DNA from 4 places in the Kitasatospora sp. NPDC059827 genome. Region 3 is predicted to be linked to each of the others. Evidence: riboswitches for the same ligand, from Rfam matches in the RefSeq annotation. Region 3 holds a riboswitch; each other region holds the start of a gene.
What was found. A riboswitch is a leader RNA that binds a small molecule or an ion and turns the genes downstream of it on or off. The one in region 3 is predicted to bind cobalamin.
Positions count from the first base shown of each region.

Region 1 (3,917 bases), on a different contig from region 3:
TGGTCTTCCAACCCCCTTGGTTCAGCAGGGTGTAGCCGGTGGTGGGCGTGGAGCCGCAGGAGCGCAGCAGCGGGCCGCCCCACTTGCTCAGGTCCACGGCGAGGACGACCCCGGAGGTCGGGGTGCACTGCTCCATCGGCAACGGCGCAGCAGCAGCCGGGACCACGCCCACGGCGAGGCCGCCGAATGCCAGCGCGGAGGTCAGTGCCGCCGCCCCGGACAGCCGGGCGAGCCGCTCCCCGAGTCCCCGGCTCACCGGTGACGCCCCGGAGTGGCCGCGCTGCGGCGACGGGCGACGATGACGGCAGCGGCACCGAGCGCGGTCAGCGCACCGGCACCCGCCGTCAGCGCCAGTGCCTGGGATCCGGTGCTCGCGAGGTGGTCCGAACCGGTCCGCACCGGTACGCCTCCGACCGCATCGGCACCGCCGGACGACGGGGCGTCGATGCCACCGGACGACGGCGGGCCGGTGGTCGGGTCGGGCCCGGTCGTGGTGGGCGAGCCCGTCGGGGTCCCGGCGGACGTGGTCGTCGGGGTGGAGGTGCCGGTCGGCGTGGAGGTGCCGGTCGGGGTGGGCGTACCGGTCGGAGTGGTGGAGGGAGTACCCGTCGGGGTGGCCGTACTCGTCGGGGTGGCCGTACTCGTCGGGGTGGCCGTACTCGTCGGGGTGGGCGTGCCGGTCGGAGTGGTGGACGGCGTCCCGGTCGGCGTCGGCGAGCCGCCGAGGTCGCGGGACAGCGTGCCGAAGGAGATGCCGGTGGCACCGCCGAGCACCTGCGTGGACGCCCGGACGTCCGACCCCCGCTGCCCGGCGGAGGCGACGTTGAACCCGCCGTCACCGTTCTGCTGCCCAGCGAGGAAGTCGAGCGCCTTGGCGATCTGTCCCCCGTAGGCGGCCTTGCGCAGCGTCATGCCCTGGACGGCCAGCGCGGCCGAGTTGGTGGAGTCGCCGGCCGCGCCGGGGAAGCCGCCGTCGGGCAACTGCCGTGCGGCGAGCCAGCCGAGGCCCTTGTCGACCGCCTGGGCGGCCTCGTCCCCGGGGACGAGGGCGAGGGCCATGACGGCCATGGCCGTGCTGTCCACATCCGAGTCACCGGCGGCCGGGATCAGGCTCGGCCAGGACCCGTCCGGGTGCTGGAGGCTCCTCAGGTAGCCGATCGCGGGAGCGGCACCGGTCGGCTCTCCGGCCCGGAGCTGGGCCATGACGGCGAGCGCCTGGGAGAAGACCGAGGTGGCGTAGGTGTAGTTGCCCGGGGCGTCGCAGCCCGTGCTCGCGTCGGCCTTGGTGCACACCATCGCGGCGAGGGCGGCGATCAGGTCGTGGCCGCCGAAGTTCCGCGGGTTGCGGCCGACCGCCTCGGCGAGCAGCGCCTCCTTGCCGATGGACCCGCCGCCGGCGTACTCGGTGCCGATGGCGGTCCAGTCGTTGACGGTGCGCGCGCTCGCGTCCTTGCCCTGCTGGTCCAGGAAGTCGACGATCCTGCGCAGCGCGGCGTCGTCCGTGCCGGTCGCGGCGAGGGCGTAGGCCCCGTCGATGGTCAGGCCGAAGTCGGCGAAGGCCGGGAACCCCTCGTAGTAGTGACCGTCGGTCAGGCGGGACGGGTCGGTGAGGTAGCCACTCCCCTTGGCGGCGTCCGGCTTCCTCCCCGCGGACGGGGTCGGTGTGGCGGTGGGGCCGTCCGCGTCGTGCCGGGCGGTGGTGAGGTCGGTACCGGTCAGGGCCGGGATCGTCGGCCGGGCTGCCGCGCTCTCGGGGTGTCCCAGCAGGACCGTGCCGCAGGCGGCGACCGCGACGGCACCGGCGACCACCAGCGAGGCGAGGTCCCGGTTTCTGTGACGTGTACGACTGCTGCTGACCCTCACGACGACTCCCTGGTCGGTCGACACGGGAGAAACGGCGCAGCCGACGGCCGCCCACGGGGAACACCGGGCCGTCGAGACCACGTCGTAGTCCGCGACGACGCAAGTGCTGTGTGAACACACCCCCGGTCCAGGCATTCCGGCTCACCCACCCTCAGGTGGGTCCACGGTTGCGGGTCAGCGCCGGAGTTGGACCGGCTTCCCCTGAATGCCGAGGGCAAAAAATCGGTTCATCAGACCACGCTGGCCGAAGGAGAGTCAATGAGGCGTCAACGGTGGCCGAGCGGGAGAACCCGGTGCGGGACCGGGGCTGACGCGCGCAGCGGTGGGGGGTCACCGGTGCCCCGGCCCCTCGCAGGAGAGGGGCCGGGGCACCGGTCGGCGTCCGCGGTTCAGGGCGCGATTCAGGGCGCGGTTCAGGGCGCGGTGATGCCCGGCTGGGCGCCGGCGCCGAAGGACCAGCCCTCGACGTCGCCGGGTGCCGGGTTGTAGCTGCCCGCGCCCAGGTTGCTGTACGACCAGGGGCCGCCGTGCTGGGCGTGCCAGTACGACCAGTAGGCGCTGCCGGTCGGGTTGGTGCAGGTCGTCGGCAGGGCGTTGATGGTGCAGACGAAGCCCGGGAAGCGCGGGTGGAAGGAGTACGAGAACCCGGCCCCGGTCAGCGCGGCCAGGCCGTTGGCCGGGTCGCCGGGCGCACAGCCGGTCTGGACGCCGCCGCCGACGGCGGTGAAGTCGACCACGACGGTGACCCCGGTGGTGCCGGTGCAGGCGTCCGCCCGCGCCTGCGGGGCCTGGACGGCGGAGACGCCGAGCAGGCCGGCCGTGAGGGCCGCCGCGGCGGCGATCGACCCGAGCGTACGGCGGACCGGGCGGACCGGGCGGGCCCGGCGGACCGCGGTGAAGGTGTCGGTCATCGGTGAAATCCTCCTGGAGTCGGGCTCGTTCAGCGCGTGGCCGTGGCCGTGGTCGTGTCCGTAACCGTGGCCGGGCAGGCGAGGGTCGGGGCGCCGGGGCGTGCACCGGCGGCGGAGAGCGTGGCCAGCGGAGTGCCCGCGAGGCCGAGGACGGCCTGTGCCGTGGCCCGGGCGCCGTTGCCCGCGTTGAAACCGCTCGCGTCGTAGGCGACGGCACCGCGGACCGCCGGGTCGGCGGAGCAGTCCTGCTGGAACTTGACCAGCCGGCTCCAGCCCTTGAACCCGGCGGCCAGGCGCCCGCCGGAGAACAGCGCCTGGGTGGCCAGGCCGGTGGTGTTGGCGTTGGAGGCGGTCGCCCCCGCGGCCGCGAACCCGCCGTCGCCGTTCTGGTGGGCGGTGAGCCAGCCGAGTCCCGTGTTCGCCTTGGCGGCGCGACCGGTGGCGGCGAGGGCCTGGACGGCGAGCGCGGTGGCGTCGGGGTCGCTGGTGCAGGCGGCCTGGCCGAAGGAGACCGGGAAGCCGCCGTCCGCGCACTGGCTGTTCGCCAGGAAGTCGACCGCCGCCGCCGGGGCGTCACCGGGCGTGCGGTGCAGGGCGATCAGGGCGAGGGACTGGCCGAAGGCGTTGCTGTAGTCGCCCCACTGGGAGCGGTCGGAGAAGCGGCCTCCGGCGGTCTGCAGCGAGCGCAGCCTGGTCGGCAGGTCGACGCCGCCGAAGGCCGTCGGGTCCCCGCCTCGGACCTCGACGGCGAGCAGCAGCTTGGCGGTCGCGCCCGCATAGGCCTCGGTGGTGCCGTCGCCGAGGTAGCCGCTGATGATCTCGGGCTTCGCCAGCCAGGCGGTGGCCTTCGCGGCGGCGTCGTCGGAGCTGCGCGAGGCCGCGAAGGCCAGCACGGCGTCGATGGTCAGGCCCTGGTCGGGGTAGGCGGTCCCGTTGAAGACGGACTCGAAGTGGTCGCCGCCGACGAGCTGGCGGGCCAGCCAGCCGCCCGCGGCGGCGTCGGGGCGGAACGTCGCGGACGAGGTCGGGGCGGCGGGCGCGGCACTCGCGGCGGTGGCCGCCGGGAGCGCGGCGGCAAGGGCGAGGGCGGGTATCGCGAGCAGACCGAGGGTGCGGCGGAGCGCGGGCATGGAGACCTTTCCG
Region 1 is NZ_JBHWIV010000013.1:96,005-99,921, reverse strand. It holds gene ACFV8H_RS11375 (hypothetical protein) at 1-256, opposite strand, end outside; gene ACFV8H_RS11370 (prenyltransferase/squalene oxidase repeat-containing protein) at 253-1,809, opposite strand; cobalamin riboswitch at 1,972-2,116, opposite strand; gene ACFV8H_RS11365 (flagellar hook-length control protein FliK) at 2,277-2,774, opposite strand; gene ACFV8H_RS11360 (peptidase) at 2,804-3,904, opposite strand.
Region 1: it holds a riboswitch for cobalamin, as region 3 does, so the genes downstream of both, ACFV8H_RS11370 (prenyltransferase/squalene oxidase repeat-containing protein) here and ACFV8H_RS09065 (ABC transporter substrate-binding protein) in region 3, are expected to answer to the same signal.

Region 2 (3,917 bases), on a different contig from region 3:
GAAGACGTCCTGGAGGCCCATCACGCCGAGGCCGACCGGCCGCCAGCGGGAGTTGGAGGTGCCGGCCTCGGTGGTCGGGTAGAAGTTGATGTCCACCACGCGGTCGAGGAAGGTCACGGCGGTGCGGACGGTGGCGTCGAGGCGCTCCCAGTCCATGGCGCCGAGCAGGTCCTCGACGGACGCGCCCTCGGCCACGTGCGCGCCGAGGTTGACCGAGCCCAGGTTGCAGACGGCGGTCTCGGAGTCGTCCGTGACCTCCAGGATCTCGGTGCACAGGTTGGAGGAGTGCACCGTGCGGCCGGGCAGCGCGGTCTGGTTGGCGGCGCGGTTGGAGGCGTCCTTGAAGGTCATCCAGCCGTTGCCGGTCTGCGCGAGGGTGCGCATCATGCGGGCGTAGAGGGTCTGCGCCGGGATGGTGCGGACGGCCTTGCCGGCCAGCTCGGCCTTGAGGTAGGCCTCGTCGAAGTCGGCGCCCCACAGGTCGACCAGCTCGGGGACGTCGGCGGGGGAGAACAGCGACCAGTCGGCGTTGGCGTTCACGCGGCGCATGAACTCGTCCGGGATCCAGTGGGCCAGGTTGAGGTTGTGCGTGCGGCGCGCCTCCTCACCGGTGTTGTCGCGGAGCTCCAGGAACTCCTCGATGTCGGCGTGCCAGGTCTCCAGGTAGACGCAGGCCGCGCCCTTGCGGCGGCCGCCCTGGTTGACGGCGGCGACCGAGGAGTCGAGGGTGCGCAGGAACGGGACGATGCCGTTGGACTTGCCGTTGGTGCCGCGGATCAGGCTGCCGCGCGAGCGGATGCGCGAGTAGGACAGGCCGATGCCGCCGGCGTGCTTGGAGAGGCGGGCGATCTGCGCGTAGCGGTTGTAGATCGAGTCCAGGTTGTCCAGCGGCGAGTCCAGCAGGTAGCAGCTGGACATCTGCGGGTGCCGGGTGCCGGAGTTGAAGAGCGTCGGCGAGGAGGTCAGGTACTCCAGGCGGCTCATCAGGCCGTACAGCTCGGACACCTCGCGCACCGACTGCTCGGAGTCGCCGACCGCCAGGCCGCAGGCGACGCGGAGCAGGAAGTGCTGCGGGGTCTCGATCACCTTGCGGGTGATCGGGTGGCGCAGCAGGTAGCGGGACTGGACGGTGCGCAGGCCGAAGTACTCGAAGCGGTCGTCGCCCTTGGCGTCGACGAGCGCGTTCAGGGCGTCGGCGTGCTTGGCGACGAAGGCCGCGGTGGTGTCGCCGATCAGGCCCTCGGCGTGGCCGACGGCGATCGAGGCGGAGAAGGAGGTCGAGCCCTGGCTGTTCGCCTCGTCGACGATCTCCAGGGCGAGCAGGCGGGCGGCCAGCTTCGAGTACTGGGGGTCCTCGGCGATCATCGACGCGGCGGCGTCCACGGCCAGACCGCGCAGCTCGGCGAAGTCCGAGCCGGCGTGGCGGCCGCGCAGCGCGGCGGCGGCGACATGGCCGGGGTCGACCTCGGTGAGGTCGGCGCTGCGGTCGGTGAGCAGCCGCAGGAGAGCACCGCCGGGGTCGGAGACCGTCGGGTCGGTGAAGGCGGTACCGGAGCCCTGGGCGGGCAGGGTGACTGAGGCAGCGGTGGTCAAGGCGCTCTCTCCTGGCGGCGATCGTGCGGCGGTGATCGGGGTCACCCGGGCCGATCTGGGCAGGGGAGCACGGCGCGAACGCAAAAAGCGTCGCGCGAGGTGTCTCCCCGGCCCGCCCGCGAGGCCCGGAGGGGTGGTGCTGGTGCTTGGCGCGGCCTCTGCGGGAGGGCCGTGGCGCACGCTGTTCGGCAGGTACTCGGACTCGCGGTACGGCTGCTGGAGCCGCCCGCACACCGCTGCGGGGCAGTCCCGGATTCCCACCGGGTTCCCCTGCATCGACAGCAGAAGCGAGCATACATGTAGTGGTGTCTCCTCGATGCGACACCACATGTAGTACGGCGTGGTGTGTTGTCGCGATGACGGGTTGTGCCCGGGCCGGTGGCGGTTCGTGGGCGTCCGAGGCCCGGAACCACGCTCCGGACGTGTCGCGGCCGCCCGCCGGACACCCCGGATCCGGGTGCCGGACACCCGGGCCCGGCGCGTCGGGCGTCCTGGTTTCGATACGGAACGGTCACCGGGCCGAGGGACGGTGCGGGTGATGCCCTACGATCTGGGCGCATGAGCGACGGAACTGGTGTACCTGGGCACGGGCCGCAGGGGACGCCTCCCGCCGGGCCGGGGGGCGCACAGAATCAGCAGCCGGTGGGGCCGGGTCCGGTGCCGCCGCCGGGCGGTGGTTTCGGCCCGCCGCCGGCCTCGTACGGACCGGTGGCGCCGGCGGCGCAGCCGTTCTCCCAGCCCGTCCCGCCGGTGCCCCAGCCGGCGCCCCAGCCGGTTCAGCCGCCGGCTGCGCAGCCGCAGTGGCAGCAGGCCCCGCAGCAGCCGGGTCCCCCGCAGCAGCCGGGTCCCCCGCAGCAGGCGGTTCCCGCACAGCAGCCGGTCGCGCCGCAGCGGCCGGTGCCGCCGCAGCGCGTCGAGCCGGACTGGGCGGCGCTGGCGGACCGCAACGAGGCCGACGGCAGGCGCAAGCGCCGGGTGAGGATCATCGGCGGCGCGGTGGCCGTCGTCCTGGTGGGTGGTCTGGCCGCGGGCGGCGTGCTGCTGTTCGGCAAGAAGGACGACCCGGCCAAGCCCGGTGGCGGTGCGGTCGCGTCCGCGTCCGTCTCGGGCAAGCCGACCCCCGGCCCGTCGAACGGCGGCCCGTCGACCCCCGGACCGTCGAACGGCGGTGCGACCGCGGGAGGGCAGCCGGACGACCCGTCGAAGCCGATCTGGGAGGTCGCCACCGACCCGGCGCCGCAGGACGCGGGGGCGCTGTTCTCCGCGCTGCAGGTGACGGTCAACGGCGTGTCCTGGAACCGGACCGTGGTCGCGCTGGACCAGCCCTGCTGGGACGGCAACTCCACCACCGGCGGGCTCGGCAAGGTCCTCGGCGACCAGGGCTGCCAGAAGGTGCTCCGGGCGACGTACGTCTCCGGCGACAGCGCGGTGACCGTCGGCGTCGCGGTCTTCGACCACAGGATCCAGGCCGAGACGGCGATGAAGAACTACGCCGGGCAGCTCAAGGGCCTGCCCGCGCCGGGCGCCCCGGCGTTCTGCGCCAACCCCGGCTGCACCGGCACGCACAGCAGCCTGGGCCGGTACGCCTACTTCACCGTCGAGGGCTCGGCGAAGGGCGGCAACGCCCCTGACGCCGCCGCGACCGCGGCGTCCGCCGGGTTCGCCGAGCACGTGAAGGGCCAGCTGCTCCAGCGGGCCAAGGCGGCGGGCTCGGCCACGCCGGGCTCGCAGGGCACTCCGGCGGCCGCCGCGACCGGCTGACCCGCGGTGACACCCCGGTCCCGGCGGACCCGTTCGCCGGGACCGGGGGAGTGTGGCAGGCTCTCGTCGGAGTCATTCGTACGCGTGTTCCGGTTGCGTCCGCGGGGGTCGGCGCCGGCGAGAAACCGGAGGAGCGGTCGTGGCCCTGCCCAGAGTCCTGCGCGGTAGGCCGGCCGTGCTGGCCGCGGCCGGCATCGTGGTCGCCGCCGGCAGTCTCGTGCTGCTGGACCGCGACGACCGGACCGACGTCGGACCGCCCGTCCGGGTGCCGGTGTCGGTCGGCGCCCCCGGCCGCACCCTGCCGCCGGACGTGGGCCGGGACCTGCTGGCCCGGGACCCGCAGGCCTCGCCGAACGCCCGTGCCGTCCAGCAGTTCCTCGCGGACCTGGAGGCCCAGGCCCGCACCGGGCACAGCGGCGGCACGGTGATCGGCCAGCACGTCGAGGCGCACAACGAGCGCAACAACCCCGAGTACGGCGACTACCGGGGCACCAAGCAGGTCGGTTACTACTACAAGAAGGCCGCCGACATCACCGGCCGGCTGCCCGGCTTCATGGAGACCG
Region 2 is NZ_JBHWIV010000043.1:19,831-23,747, forward strand. It holds gene ACFV8H_RS25010 (ribonucleoside-diphosphate reductase subunit alpha) at 1-1,569, opposite strand, end outside; cobalamin riboswitch at 1,763-1,895, opposite strand; gene ACFV8H_RS25015 (Fis family transcriptional regulator) at 2,236-3,354, shown strand; gene ACFV8H_RS25020 (glycoside hydrolase family 26 protein) at 3,494-3,917, shown strand, end outside.
Region 2: it holds a riboswitch for cobalamin, as region 3 does, so the genes downstream of both, ACFV8H_RS25010 (ribonucleoside-diphosphate reductase subunit alpha) here and ACFV8H_RS09065 (ABC transporter substrate-binding protein) in region 3, are expected to answer to the same signal.

Region 3 (3,917 bases):
ACTGCACGTGCCCACCCCCAGGTGTCACGGCGGCGTGGGTGCCGCCGGTTCTCCGGAACCGTGCACCACCGGGGGAAGGCGACACAACCGGGCAAGGTCCACTTCCCCCATGGATCACGCCATTCACGCACCGAAAGAAGCAGGATGATTGTCGTTCCATCACATTCGAATGTCGTCAAGAAAGCGCTTGACATGGACACTCCTGTTGCCACAGTTCACTTCTGTGTCCCAACTACCCTTCCGGCCGATCCGGCCGAAAGACGTTCCGTCCGCGATCCACCTGCGGAAACGTGAATCTCCCCGTCAATGGCCGGATCTGATGATGCGACTGGACACTCCCGGCGGCCACCGGTCCCAATGGAGTCACGCCATCCACAGGCTTCGGCCTCGATGCAGAGGAGAGAACCATGGCCAAGAACATCCAGCTGCCCAAGCGCTACACCCCGCCCACGGCCGCCAAGGTCGGCGACTTCAGCAAGGACACGGACGGCACCATCTACACCAAGAAGGACGCCACGACCCTGGGTTTCAAGAAGCCGCGCTGACCTCGGCCTAGCTGACCCGGACTCGATCGCCACAGCCCGCCGGCCCCGCCGGCGGGCTGTTCCGCGTCCACGGGCGTCAGCGTCCACGGGCGTTCGCATCCCAACGCACCGGGAATTGAACCACCGAAGGCCGTCGGTACGTTGGAATAGCGGAACTCCCGGTGAATCCCGGGGGAATGGCCGAAGTTCCCGACCGTAATCCGGTCCGGGAACTTCGACGTGTACCGACCTACGGTCGCACCGCCCCCGCCTCCGCCGCCGGCCCCACTCCCGCCCCGCCCCTGCCGCCACTGCCGCGACAAGGCCTTGGTATGAGCACGGCAAAGGGTTCCCCGCCCCGCGTCCACCATCTGGACGGACCGACGGCCGAGTTGATGTGGTGTCCGGGCTCGACCCGCGGGCCGGCCGGCCCGCAGACCCGTACGGACGAACCTCCCACACCCTCACACCCGGGAGCAGACGCATGCGCACCCCCCTCAAGGCCGCCGCCCACACCCTCACGGCGCTGGCCCTGGCCGCCTTCGGCACCACCGCCCTGGCCGCCGGCGCCGAGGCCCAACCCGCCCCGGCCGCCGCCCACTTCGGGGCCAAGCCGCTCCACCCCGGCACCACCGCCAAGAGCCCGACCGCGACCTCCGGCAACACCCTGTCGGTCCGCTCCGCCGCGACCCAGGGCGTGGTCTCCCCCACCCCCAAGGTGTACCTGGTGTTCTGGGGCTCGCAGTGGTCCTCCGACCCGGCCGGGGTCGCCCCCGACATGCAGAACATGTTCAAGGGCCTCTACGGCAGCCAGGACACCTGGGGCACCATCCTCAGCCAGTACTGCGAGGGCGTCGCCAGGGGCACCACCACCTGCGGCACCAAGGGCACCCATGTCCAGCACCCGGCGTCCTCCCCGCTGGCCGGCGTCTGGTTCGACAACGCCGCCGCCACCCCGGCCAACGCCACCGCCGCCCAGATCGCCGCCGAGGCGGGCAAGGCCGCCGCCCACTTCGGCAACACCACCCAGGCGCCCAACCTCAACGCCCAGTACGTGGTGGTCTCCCCCACCGGCGCCCACCCGGACGGCTTCCCCAACTCCGGCTTCTGCGCCTGGCACGACAAGACCAGCAGCTCCTACGGCACCCTGGCGTACACCAACCTGCCGTACATCCCGGACAACGGGGCGGGCGCCTGCACCACCTTCACCGACGGCCGGCTGCTCTCCGGCATCGAGTCCACCGAGACCCACGAGTACGCGGAGACGGTCACCGACTTCTGGCCCAGCATCGGCTGGAACGGCGGCGGCGGTGAGATCGGCGACGAGTGCGAGAACCTCGACGCCTACGTCACCCTGAGCACCGGCACCTTCGACCTCCAGGGCCTGTGGTCCAACAGCGCCAACAAGTGCGTGACGCACGGCTGACGACCGCCCGCTCCGAGGAACCCGGCCCGCCGCGCCCCCCGCGCGGCGGGCCGTCGCTGTCGGGCCGTCACCCTGAGCCGGACTCCGCCGCCCTGACCACGCCTGATACCGTGCGATCGCCGTGGTGTTCGGGAAACCGGTCTGAGTCCGGTGCGGCCCTCGCCACTGTTGCCGCGGAGTTCCGCGGCCCTCGCTGACCGGCTCGCCCAGCGGTCAGGGCCACTGGGCGGGCTCGAAGGAGCCGTCCGGGAAGGTCGGCCGCGGCACGTCGATGCGGAAGCCAGGAGACCGGCCACGGCACGACATGTTCCACGAGGGTTTTGGAGAACACGTGCCCAGCGGTCAGCCGCGTCCGTTCCGATCCATTTGTTCCGCACATCCCGTACATCCCGTACATCCCGTACGTCCCACAGGTCCGATACGTGTCGGCCGGGCGGTCGCCGCCGTCCTGTTCCTCGGCACGCTCGGCGCCTGCACGGGCGCCCCCGCGCCCGCCCCGTCCGGCGGGACGTCCGCAGGTGCCGCGCCGGTCAGCGTGGACAACTGCGGGGCCACCGTGACGGTCGGCACGCCGCCCGAGCGGCTGGTGACGCTCAACGAGGGGGCCACCGAGGTGGCTCTGGCCCTCGGCCTGCAGTCCCGCATGGCCGGTACCGCCTACCTCGACGACACCGTCCCGGAGAAGTGGAAGACGGCCTACGACTCCGTCCCGGTGCTCTCCGCGAAGTACCCGACGAAGGAGAAGCTCCTCACCGCCCGCCCCGACTTCCTGTACGCCTCCTACGCCAGCGCGTTCACCGACAAGGTCGCGGGCACCCGGGAGGAACTGCGCGGCCAGGGCGTAGCGTCGTACCTGTCCCCGTTCGGCTGCTCGGACAAGAACCAGGTGCCGCCGACGACGTGGCAGGCCGCGTGGGGCGAAGTGAACGACGTCGCGAAGGTCTTCGGTGTACCGGAGCGGGCCACCGCGATCCAGCGCCAGCAGGAGCAGCAGCTCGCCGGGTTCACGGCGACGGCCGCGGGCAAGGACCTGAAGGTCCTGTGGTACGACTCGGACACCAAGTCGCCGTCCGTCGGCGCCGGCCACGGCGGCCCCCAGCTGGTGCTCGACGCCGTGGGCGCCCGCAACGTCTTCGCGGACCTTCCCGGCGGCTGGCAGAACGTGAGCTGGGAGAAGGTCGTCGCGGCCGACCCGGACGCGATCGTGCTCGCGGACGCCGGCTGGGACACCGCCCAGTCCAAGATCGACTACCTGGAGCACGACCCGGTGCTGAGCAAGCTCGGCGCCGTGCGGCGCAAGGCCTTCGTGGTGGTGCCGTTCTCGGAGTCGACTCCCGGCGTGCGGCTCGCCGACGGCGCCGCCCGGGTCTCCGCGAGGCTGAGCGGGCTGCGCCCGGCTTCATGACCGCGGCACCCCACCCCGTCGCGCGGCCCGCCGGCCCGGGCCGCGCGACGGCGGCCCTGGCCGTCGGTGCGGCCCTGCTGCTGACCACCGTGCTCCTCGGCCTGGCCGTCGGCTCGCACCACGAGCCGGTCCGGACGGTGGTCGAGGTCGTGACGCGCCGGCTCGGACTCGCCGACCCGCAGGTCACCCTGCTGGACGACCGGATCGTCTGGCAGCTGCGGCTGCCCCGGGTCCTGGGAGCGGCCGCCACCGGCGCCGGACTCGCGGTCTGCGGCGCGGTGTTGCAGACCCTGACCGGCAACGACCTGGCCGATCCCTTCCTGCTCGGGATCTCGGACGGAGCCGCCGCCGGCGCGGTGACCGTGATCGTCCTCGGCGTCGGCGTGACCGGCGCCGTGGGCACCGGCGCGGTGGCGACGGCGGCCTTCGCCGGCGCCCTGCTCGCCGCCGTCGTCGTCCTGGTGCTGGCCGGCGCGCGCACCCGGTCGCTGCCGACCGCCCGGACGGTGCTCGCCGGCATCGCGGTGGGCCAACTGTGCGGGGCGTACACCTCGTTCGTCGT
Region 3 is NZ_JBHWIV010000010.1:80,857-84,773, reverse strand. It holds gene ACFV8H_RS09080 (asparagine synthase-related protein) at 1-7, opposite strand, end outside; gene ACFV8H_RS09075 (hypothetical protein) at 408-545, shown strand; gene ACFV8H_RS09070 (hypothetical protein) at 1,009-1,950, shown strand; cobalamin riboswitch at 2,056-2,262, shown strand; gene ACFV8H_RS09065 (ABC transporter substrate-binding protein) at 2,486-3,355, shown strand; gene ACFV8H_RS09060 (FecCD family ABC transporter permease) at 3,352-3,917, shown strand, end outside.

Region 4 (3,917 bases), on a different contig from region 3:
GGCGTTCCAGCCCATCTTCCGCTCGTCGGGGCCGAAGGAGAGCCCGGGGTCGTCCCGCTCCACCACGAAGGCGGACACCCCGGCGGCGCCCGGGCCGCCGGTGCGCGCCATCACCACGTACACCCGGGCCGCGCCCGCGCCGGAGATGAACTGCTTGACGCCGTCCAGCACCCAGTGGTCGCCGTCGCGCACCGCCCGGGTGGCGAGCGCGGCGGCGTCGGAGCCGGCGCCGGGTTCGGTGAGGCAGTAGCTGCCCAGGTCCTCGGCGGTGCAGAGCGCGGGCAGCCAGCGGTGGCGCTGGTCCTCGCTGCCGTAGCGGTCGACCATCCAGCCGACCATGTTGTGGATGGACAGGTAGGCGGCAACGGACGGGCAGCCGCCCGCCAGTGCCTCGAAGGCCACCACGCCGTCGAGCCGGGAGAGTTGGGAGCCGCCGACGTCCTCCCGGACGTAGACCCCGGCGAGGCCGAGGTCGGCGGCCTTGCGCAGCACGTCCACCGGGAAGTGCTTGGTCCGGTCCCACTCGACCGCGTGCGGGGCCAGGCACTCGGCGGCGAAGGCTCCGACGGCCTCGGCGATCGCGACCTGATCCTCCGTCAGTTCACTGGTGTGCACGGCGTTCACCCCATCGTCGGCATGGTGAAGCTCGCGCCCTCCTTGACCCCGGAGGGCCAGCGCGAGGTGACGGTGCGGGTGCGGGTGTAGAAGCGGATCGAGTCCGGACCGTGCTGGTTGAGGTCGCCGAAGGCGGAGCGCTTCCAGCCGCCGAAGGTGTGGTAGGCGATCGGCACCGGGATCGGCACGTTGACACCGACCATGCCGGTGTTCACCCGGCGGGCGAAGTCCCGGGCGGTGTCGCCGTCCCGGGTGTAGATGGCCACGCCGTTGCCGAACTCGTGCTCGCTGGGCAGCCGCAGCGCCTCCTCGTAGTCGGCGGCGCGGACCACGGTGAGCACCGGGCCGAAGATCTCCTCCCGGTGGACGCGCATCTCCGGGGTCACCCGGTCGAACAGCGAGGCGCCGAGGAAGTAACCGCCCTCGTGGCCCTCCAGCCGGAAGTCCCGCCCGTCGACGACGAGTTCGGCGCCCTCCCGGACCCCGAGGTCGAGGTACCCGCGGACCCGCTCCAGCGCGTCGGCGCCGACCAGCGGGCCGAAGTCAGCCGCCGGATCGTCCGAGCGGCCGACCTTGAGCGCGGCGATCCGCTCGACCAGCTTGGCCACCAGCGCGTCCGCGGTCTCCTCCCCCACCGGGACGGCCACCGAGATCGCCATGCAGCGCTCCCCCGCCGAGCCGTAGCCGGCGCCGATCAGCGCGTCGGCGGCCTGGTCGAGGTCCGCGTCCGGCATCACGATCATGTGGTTCTTCGCGCCACCGAAGCACTGCGCCCGCTTCCCGTGGGCGGCCGCCGTCGCATAGACGTACTGGGCGATCGGAGTGGAGCCGACGAAGCCGACGGCCTGCACCCGCTCGTCCTCCAGCAGGGTGTCCACCGCCTCCTTGCCACCGTTGACCACGTTGAGCACGCCCGGCGGCAGCCCGGCCTCCAGAAACAGCTCGGCCAGCCGCAGCGGCACCGACGGGTCCCGCTCGGAGGGCTTGAGAACGAAGGAGTTGCCGCAGGCCAGCGCGGGCGCGGCCTTCCACAGCGGGATCATCGCCGGGAAGTTGAACGGCGTGATACCGGCGACCACGCCGAGCGGCTGGCGCATCGAGTAGACGTCGATGCCGGTGCCGGCGTTGTCGGTGAACTCGCCCTTCAACAGGTGCGGGATCCCGGCGGCGAACTCCACCACCTCCAGGCCGCGTTGGAGGTCACCGTGGGCGTCGGCCACGGTCTTGCCGTGCTCGGCGGAGAGCAGCCGGGCCAGTTCCTCCTTCTCCTGCTCGACCAGTTGCAGGAAGCGCAGCAGCACCCGCGCCCGCCGCTGCGGGTTCCAGGCCGCCCACGCGGGCTGGGCCTGGGCGGCGTCGGCGATCACCGCCTCGACCTCGGCCCAGTCGGCCAGCGGCACCCGGGCCTGCACCCGGCCGGTGTTGGGGTCGAAGACGTCGCCGTAGCGGCCGGACGTCCCGGCGACGCGCTTGCCGCCGATGAAGTGGGTCAGTTCGCGGACCATCGGTTCCTTCTCTCGTCACGGGTGGGGAGAGGAGGAATGGAGAGAGCACGCCGCGGCATCGGACGTACGGTCGTACGCCCTTGCGGCAGGCGTTAAGTGACGAACCGTCAGGGGCGATGGGCCCCGACGGTCGGCAGCACGGCAGCGGAGCGGGAACAGCGGCCCGGAGTCATGCGTGTCGTCTCCATCCTCGTGGAAAACACGGATCATCCGCGGCCGGTATCCTGACTCCCGGATCCACGCCCGCCCCCTGGCCTTCCCGGCTGGCTGCCAGTGGCCGTCATCTGCGAGGACGAACTCCCCGGTCACAGTGGCGGGACCGTGCCGGACTCACACCGGCTTCCCTGACACCGCGGACCTGCCGTCGACCATATAGTTGGACGTCCTAGTAAGTCCAGACCCACCGCCGCGCGGCGCGGGCCCGAACGGTCACAGGGCCGCGACGGGTCACAGGGCCAGGACGGGCCGGTGGTGGTCGAGCCACAGCGCAAGGTCGGCCACGCGTTCCCGTAGAGCGAGGTGTCCATGCCCCCGACACCGATCGGCGAGTCCCGGGCCGCGACCACGGCCCTTCGCCGGACCGGCGGCGGGTCATCGGACCGCCGCCCCCGGGGGCCGTTCGATCGCGGTCAGCCGGCCGAAGCCGCCGAGAGGTCCAGCAGTCCCTCCTTGGCCTGGCGCACCAGGTCGCGGAACTGGTCCTCGCTCATCCGGATCTGCTGACCGAAGTCGTCGGTGATCCTCACCCGCCGGTCCGCCGGGGCCTCCCGGTCCAGGAACACCTGGGGGCAACCGCAGTTGCAGTTGCCGCAGAACGTCGCGAAGGGCTGTGGCGTCTCGTCGCCGGCCATCCGTCCCACCTCACTTCCGCCCGTGGCACACGGGGCTTCCGGGCAGGCGATGCCCTCCGATCGATACCGCCAAACCCGCTGGCAGGAAAGGTGGTTGTACTCGTCCGACGGCCCTCCGGGGGCTTCCTCGCCCCGTGCGGCACCGCTCAGGAGGACGCCGGGTACGGGACGAAGGTGCTGGTGTGCTCGTCGACGGCCAGCGGGCGGCCGATCGCCGGGGCCGAGCGCTGGGCGCAGGCCGGGCGTTCGCAGACCTTGCAGCCCAGGCCGATCGGGGTGGCGGCGGCCTCGTCGGCCAGGTCCAGGCCCGCGGAGTACACCAGCCGTCCCGCGTGCCGGAGTTCGCAGCCGAGGCCGATCGCGAAGGTCTTGCCGGGTCGGCCCCAGCCACCGGGCGAGCGGGTGACGGCCCGGGCCGTCCACAGGTAGCGGCGCCCGTCCGGCATGGCGGCGACCTGGACGTGGACCCGGCCCGGGGCGGCGAAGGCGTCGTAGACGTTCCACAGCGGGCAGGTGCCGCCGGTGCGGGAGAAGTGGAAGGGCGTGGCGGACTGCCGCTTGGAGACGTTCCCGGCCCGGTCGACCCGGACGAAGGAGAACGGCACCCCGCGCAGACCGGGGCGCTGGCAGGTGCTGAGGCGGTGGCAGACCGTCTCGTAGCCGACGCCGAAGTGGTCGGCGAGGTGCTCGATGTCGTAGCGGGCGGACTCGGCCTCGGCGTGGAACGCGGCGTAGGGCAGGACGAGGGCGGCGGCGAAGTAGTTGGCCAGGCCGATCCGGGTGAGCGAGTGCGCGGCCGAGCCTTCGGGGCTGTCCTGGGCAGCGAGTTCGGAGAGCAGCGCGTCGTGTTCCAGGTAGCCGAGCTGGGTGGCCAGCCGGAAGGCCTGCTGGCCGGGGCGCAGCCGGTCCGACAGCCGCAGGGTCCGGGTCCGCGGCTCGTACCGGT
Region 4 is NZ_JBHWIV010000004.1:197,415-201,331, reverse strand. It holds gene ACFV8H_RS04475 (acyl-CoA dehydrogenase family protein) at 1-615, opposite strand, end outside; gene ACFV8H_RS04470 (CoA-acylating methylmalonate-semialdehyde dehydrogenase) at 621-2,120, opposite strand; cobalamin riboswitch at 2,317-2,508, opposite strand; gene ACFV8H_RS04465 (hypothetical protein) at 2,750-2,971, opposite strand; gene ACFV8H_RS04460 (short-chain fatty acyl-CoA regulator family protein) at 3,118-3,917, opposite strand, start outside.
Region 4: it holds a riboswitch for cobalamin, as region 3 does, so the genes downstream of both, ACFV8H_RS04470 (CoA-acylating methylmalonate-semialdehyde dehydrogenase) here and ACFV8H_RS09065 (ABC transporter substrate-binding protein) in region 3, are expected to answer to the same signal.